Regions from separate parts of the Kitasatospora sp. NPDC094028 genome, predicted to be linked through region 2. Evidence: riboswitches for the same ligand, from Rfam matches in the RefSeq annotation. Region 2 holds a riboswitch; the other holds the start of a gene.
The links. A riboswitch is a leader RNA that binds a small molecule or an ion and turns the genes downstream of it on or off. The one in region 2 is predicted to bind magnesium.
Positions count from the first base shown of each region.

Region 1: it holds a riboswitch for magnesium, as region 2 does, so the genes downstream of both, ACPC54_RS08335 (NRAMP family divalent metal transporter) here and ACPC54_RS07210 (NRAMP family divalent metal transporter) in region 2, are expected to answer to the same signal.

Region 1 covers NZ_JBMVFA010000004.1:65,885-69,289, reverse strand. Annotated here, with positions in the region: gene ACPC54_RS08335 (NRAMP family divalent metal transporter) at 1-1,491, opposite strand, end outside; M-box (ykoK) riboswitch at 1,854-2,029, opposite strand; gene ACPC54_RS08330 (ABC transporter ATP-binding protein) at 2,198-2,998, shown strand; gene ACPC54_RS08325 (FtsX-like permease family protein) at 2,995-3,405, shown strand, end outside.
Region 2 covers NZ_JBMVFA010000003.1:341,118-344,522, reverse strand. Annotated here, with positions in the region: gene ACPC54_RS07210 (NRAMP family divalent metal transporter) at 1-1,288, opposite strand, end outside; M-box (ykoK) riboswitch at 1,636-1,809, opposite strand; gene ACPC54_RS07205 (YhgE/Pip domain-containing protein) at 1,997-3,304, shown strand.

The DNA.
Region 1 (3,405 bases), on a different contig from region 2:
GTCGATCGGGTCCTCCTTGGTGCCCTTGCGGCCGAAGAGGAAGAAGTACCCGGCGACCAGCACACCGACGATCCCGCAGCCGGCCATGATCCCGAGGATCGCGCCCGAGGTGATGTCCGGCCACACGACGGCGGCGGTGAGGATGAGCGACAGCGTGACCAGGACACCGACGACCGCGGAGGTGAAGGCGTTGGTCCTGGGGCCGTTGACCCACGGGCCGAGCACGGCCTTGTCGTTGCAGAGCAGCAGCAGGAAGACCGTCGCGGAGGGCAGCAGCACACCGGCCAGCACCTGGACGAACTGCGTCATCAGGCCCTGCATGTAGTCGTTGGACAGCAGGGTGATCCCCGCGGCCAGCACGACCAGGCCGGCGTAGACCGCGTAGAAGCCCTTGGCGCCCTTGACCCCGCGGTGCAGCGAGTGCTTGATCCCGAAGACGTCGCCGATCGCGTAGGCGGTGGACAGCGACACGGCGAAGGCGCCGATGATCGAGGCGTCCAGCAGCGCGATCGCGAACAGCACGCCCACCAGGCGGCCGGCCTTGTCCTCCAGGCCCTGGGCGATCGCCGCGGCGTCCGAGAACTGGCCGAAGCCGTCGGTGCCCGCGAAGGCCGCGGCGGTGAGACCCATCATCGCGGCGGCGCCGACGACGACCACGGCGATACCGATCCACAGGTCGACCTTCTCGTACTTCATGAAACGCGGGGTGATCCGCTTGTCGATGACGTACGACTGCTGGAAGAACAGCTGCCAGGGGGCGACGGTGGTGCCGACGATCGAGATGATGACCATCATGACGGCGGCCAGCTGGCCGGCGCCGCCGGGCATGCTCGGCACCACGAAGTCGTGGGCCATCTGCGAGGTCTTCGGGTGGACCATGAAGTAGATCGGCACCAGCAGCAGCGAGCCGACGCACAGCGTGATGGCCACCCGCTCGAAGCGCTGGAAGGAGCCGGTGAAGGCCGAGGCGATGATGATCGCGGCCGCCAGCACCACCGCCGCGATCTTGGGCAGGCCCAGGTAGCCGGCCGCGAGGGTGACGCCGATGAACTCGGTGACCAGGGTCAGCGCGTTGAGCAGGAACAGGTCGATGACGCTGAACGCGCCCCAGAACTTGCCGAACCGGTCCAGGATCAGGCGGGCGTGGCCGACGCCGGTGACGGCGCCCAGGCGCAGCACCATCTCCTGGTTCACGTACAGGACGGGGATCAGCATCAGCAGCGTCCACAGCAGCCGGGTGCCGTAGTTCTGGCCGGCCTGGCCGTAGGTCGAGAAGGCGCCGGCGTCGTTGTCGCCGACCATCACGATCAGGCCGGGGCCGATGATCGCGAGCAGCGTCTTGAGCCGGGCGGACAGCCCGTGGCGCGGGGTGGTGTCGTCGAGTCGGATGGTGCCGAGCGCGCCCTTGATGTCGCCGACGTGGGCGTCGTCGAGGACGGCGCAGCGGGCGGCGGGAACGGTGGCGACGGCGGGAGCCTTCGGGTCCAGCATCACGTTGGTCATGGCGGGCCTCCCTGCCCCGGTGGGGGCGAAGGGGGCACGCAGCAGCGATCCTCCCTGCGGGCGCACGGCATCGGCTCCGCACGACGACGCTGAGCGGCGGCGGCCGTACGGGCATGACGATGCGTCAAGTGGCTTGCGTCCAGGCATGGATGAGCGCAGGACGAAGCACCGGATGAACGCGCAGGGAAGGTCGTTACCGCGTGCCGGAGGTGATCGAGAGCATGCGGGGGTAGGGGCTACTGTGGCCCGGACTATTGCAGTCCACGTCTCTCGCCTCCTCCCGGTCGGGGGCGCACACGCTGTGCGCCGCATCGCGACACGGCAAGGAGCACACCGGCCCGATCGGGACCGGTACACCCCAACTCGTCAGAGCTTTGGCACTCCACGGCGTGTCCAGCCTGTCGACCGGAAGCCACTTGGGGTCAACCCTTAACTCGGGAAGACCTGTCCTGAACCTGGGCGTCTCTCGACGTCGTCGGGTCAGTGGCCTGTGTCCGTGAAGACGCCTCACCGAACGAGGTGCCTTTTCAAACCTCGAACAGAATAGCGCCGCCATAGCCGGTCCGACCGACGTTTTCGGCCGATCCTCGACACCTTTGTAGAACCTTGACCAAACCGGGGCCGCTGGATGCACTCGCGCGCTGCATATATAGTTCACCGACATATGCAGCTGAACAGCTCACGAGGGGGAAGTGTGTCCTACACCGATCCGACCGGGCCCCGCCCCGTCCTGCACCTGGCCGGCGTCACCCGGGTGCACGGCCGCGGCGAAGCCCGGGTCCACGCCCTGCGCGGCGTCGAACTGACCGTCCGGCCCGGCGAGTTCGTCGCCGTCATGGGGCCCTCCGGCTCCGGCAAGTCCACCCTGCTGACCCTGGCCGGCGGCCTGGACACGCCCACCGGGGGCGAGGTGCTGGTCGAGGGCGTCACGCTCGGCGGGCTCAGCCGGCGCCGGCTCGCCGACCTGCGGCGACGCTCCATCGGGTACGTCTTCCAGGACTACAACCTGATCCCGGCGCTCACCGCCGCCGAGAACATCGCCCTGCCGCGCGAACTCGACGGCGTCCCCGGCCGCCGGGCCCGCCGCGAGGCGCTGGCCGCGCTGGAGGAACTCGGCATCGGCGAGCTCGCCGACCGCTTCCCCGACGACATGTCCGGCGGCCAGCAGCAGCGCGTCGCCATCGCCCGCGCCCTGATCGGCGAGCGCCGGCTGGTGCTCGCCGACGAGCCGACCGGCGCGCTCGACTCCGCCACCGGCGAGGCCGTGCTCGCCGTGCTGCGCGCCAGCTGCGACGCCGGCGCGGCCGCGATGATGGTCACCCACGAGGCCGCGCACGCCGCCTGGGCGGACCGGGTGGTCCACCTGCGGGACGGCGCGGTCGCCGCGGAGAGCCGCGGGCAGCGCTCCGCCGCCTTCCCGGCCGGTGGCCCCGGCGTCGGCCCGGCCGACGGCCCGTTCAACGCCTCGGCGCCGACCGGCGAGGTGGCCTGGTGAAGCTCGGAGCCTGGCGGGTCCCGCTGCGCATCGCCCGCCGCGACGCCCTGCGCGCCAAGGGCCGCAGCGCCCTGATCGTCGCCATGATCGCCCTGCCCGTCCTCGGCGTCACCGGCGCCGACCTCGTCCACCGCAGCGGCGAACTCACCCCCGCCGAACGGGTCGAGCGGGTGGTGGGCGGCGCGGACGCGCTGGTCACCGGCCTCGCCCCCGGCCGGGCCGTCGAGCAGGCCCCGCTCGCCGAGGACGGCGCCTTCGTCACCCCGTCCAAGCCCGACGAGCAGCCGACCGCCGAGCAGATCAAGGCCGCCTCCACCGACCCGGCCGCCCTGGTCAGCTCCCTGCTGCCGCCCGGCAGCGTGCTCACCCCGGCCCGGCCCGGACCGGAGACCGGCGCGACCTCCCCC
Region 2 (3,405 bases):
GGCCGTTGCGCCAGGGGCCGAGCACGGCCTTGTCGTTGCACAGCAGCAGGAGGAAGACGGTGGCGGAGGGCAGCAGCACACCGGCGAGCACCTGGACGAACTGCGTCATCAGGCCCTGGGCGTAGTCGGTGGACGTCAGGGCTATCGCGGCGGCCACCACGACCACGCCGGCGTAGATGCCGTAGAAGCCCTTGGCGCCCTTGACCCCACGGTGCAGCGAGTGCTTGATGCCGAAGACGTCGCCGATGGCGTAGGCGGTGGAGAGCGAGACCGCGAAGGCGCCGATGATCGAGGCGTCCAGCAGTGCGATGGCGAACAGCACGCCCGCCACGTGGCCGACCTTGTCCTCCAGGCCCTTGGCGATGCCGGCCGGGTCGGTGAAGTTGCCGAAGCCGTCGGTGCCGTCGAAGGTCGCGGCGACGAAGCCCATCATGGCGGCGGCGCCGATGATGACGATCGCGATGCCGATCCACAGGTCGGCCTTCTCGTACTTCATGAAGCGCGGGGTGATCCGCTTGTCGATGACGTACGACTGCTGGAAGAACAGCTGCCACGGGGCGACGGTGGTCCCGACGATCGAGACGATCAGCAGCATGACGGTCGCGAGCTCGCCCGAGCCGCCCGGCATGGTCGGCACCACGAAGTCGTGGGCCATCTGCGAGGTCTTCGGGTGGACCATGAAGTAGATCGGCACCAGCAGCAGCGAGCCGACGCACAGCGTGACGGCGACGCGCTCGAAGCGCTGGAAGGAGCCGGTGAACGCCGAGGCGATGATGACCGCGGCGGCCAGCACGACGGAGGCCTCCTTCGGCAGGCCCAGGTACGTGGCCGCCTGTGTCACGCCGATGAACTCGGTGACCAGCGTCAGTGCGTTCAGCAGGAACAGGTCGATGACGCTGAACGCGCCCCAGAACTTGCCGAAGCGCTCCAGGATCAGGCGGGCGTGGCCGACGCCGGTGACGGCGCCCAGGCGCAGCACCATCTCCTGGTTGACGTAGAGCACCGGGATCAGCAGGGCCAGCGTCCACAGCAGCTGGGTGCCGTAGTTCTGCCCGGCGTTGCCGTAGGTGGAGAACGCGCCGGCGTCGTTGTCGCCGACCATCACGATCAGGCCGGGGCCGACGATCGCGAGCAGGGTCTTGAGTCTTGCCGACAGCCCCTGGCGTGGTGCGTCGTCATCGAGCCTGATGGTGCCGAGCGCACCCTTGATGTCACCGACGTGGGCGTCGTCCAGTACAGCCGAACGCGGCTGCGGAACCTTGGAGTTGAGTGTGGCGTTGGTGGTCATGACGTTCCTCCCGTACCCCTGGCAGGTGGGGTGGTCGGGGACGCGCGGCAGCAATTCCCCCTGCGAGCGGGCGCGGCGCATCGGCGCGCGGCGGTGCCGACCCGGGCGGACGGGCGCGGGCACGGCGAAGCCGCGTGCTGAGGTGATGTGCCGTCAGGAAGACGCGCAGGGGGATGTGTTACCGCGTGCCGGAGGTGTACGAGGACAAGCGGGGGTAGGGGCTACTGTGGCCCGGACTACTGCAATCCATGTCTCTCGCCTCCTCCCGGCCGACGCACCCCGTGGTGCGTGTCATCGACGCGGCAAGGAGTTCACCGGCGCGCGCGATCCGTGACCGGAGGCGCGCCGATTCACCCCAACTCGTCAGAGCTTTGGCACTCCACGGCGTAATCCCCCTGCTGGGGAAGCCACTTCGGATCAACCCTTAGGTCGGGAAGATCTGTCCTAACCCTGGGCGTCTCTCGACGTCGTCGGATCAGTGGCCTGTGTCCGTGAAGAAGCCTCACCGAACGAGGTGCCTTCTTCAAACCTCCAAAAGCATAGACCCGCCGCGACCCGATACTTGCGTACTTGGTAGAACCTTTACCTTCGGTGAGGTGTGCCACCCGCCCGGGTGACGGGGGTTTGGCCGCCGGGCGGCCACGGAACGACTTCCCGCCGTACCCGCAGCGGCACGGCGCCCAGGCGTGCCCGAACCCGAGGGGTGGCATGGCGACCACAGACTCCCAGGGGCCCGTCCGCCAGGCACGGGCGTTCCAGCTCGCCCGCCGGCCCAGACTGTGGCTCCTGCCGACCGTCCTGTGCGGCCTGCTGGCCGCCCTCCTCTCGCTGCTCTACATGGGCGGGATCGTCAACCCGACCGGGCACCTGCACCGGCTCCCGATCGCCCTGGTGAACGAGGACCAGGGCCCGCCGCCGCCCGGCCGCACCCAGAGCGTCGGCACCCTGCTGACCGGCGCCGTGCTGGCCGGCAGCCCCGGCGAGACCGTCGACTGGAAGCAGGTCGACGGCCCCGGACTCGACGAGCAGCTGGCCTCCGGCAAGGTCTACGCCGCCCTGGTCGTCCCCAAGGACTTCACCGCCGCCGTCACCAGACTGGCGACCGGTCAGGCCACCGAGCGGCCCACCCTGGCCGTCCTCACCAACCCCGGCCTCGGCAGCCTCGGCTCCTCGATCGCCTCCCAGATCGCCCAGAACGCCGCCCACCAGGCATCGCTCGTCACCGGCAAGGAACTGCTCGCCACCCTCCCGCCCGCGCCCGCCACCGCCGCCGGCCCGGACACCGGCGCCACCGCCCGGCTGCTGCTCGCCGACCCGTTCGCCGTCACCACCCGGATCGGCCACCCCATCGGCAGTCACAGCGGCCTCGGCCTGAGCGCCTTCTACTACACGCTGCTGGCCGTGCTGACCGCCTTCATCGGCGGCAACATCATCCACAGCGGCGTCGACGGCGCGCTCGGCTACGCCGACAGCGAGATCGGCCCCTGGCACACCCGCCGCCCGACCGTCCCGATCACCCGCACCCAGACCCTGCTGCTCAAGATGGTCATGACGGCCGGGATCATGCTGGTCACCACGAGCCTGGTGATGCTCTGCACGGTCGGCATCCTCGGCATGGACGCCCCGCACCCGGCGATGCTCTGGCTCTTCGCGTACTGCGCCAGCCTCGCCGTGGGCCTCGGCGTGCAGGCGATCAACGCGGCCTTCGGCGGCATCGGGCAGCTGGTGTCGATGTTCGTCTTCATCGCGCTCGCCCTGCCCTCCTCGGGCGCGACCGTGCCGCTCCAGGCGGTGCCCGGCTTCTACCGTTTCCTCGGCCTGTTCGAGCCGATGCGCCAGCTGAGCGACGGCATCCGGGCGATCCTCTTCTTCGACGCCCGGGCCGACGCCGGGCTGGCCCGGGGCTGGGTCATGATCGCGCTCGGCCTGGTGCTGGCCCTCGCCTTCGGCTTCGCGATGACCCGCTACTACGACCGCAAGGGCCTGCACCGCTGGACCCCGCAGCCGAGCGACTGAATCCCGGTGACCGGCGCACGGTCGATCCACTAGTGTGACCGCCCGGCAGCCGCGGACGATCACGCCCGCGAGCGGCACACCCACGTCATCACCCCTCTTCC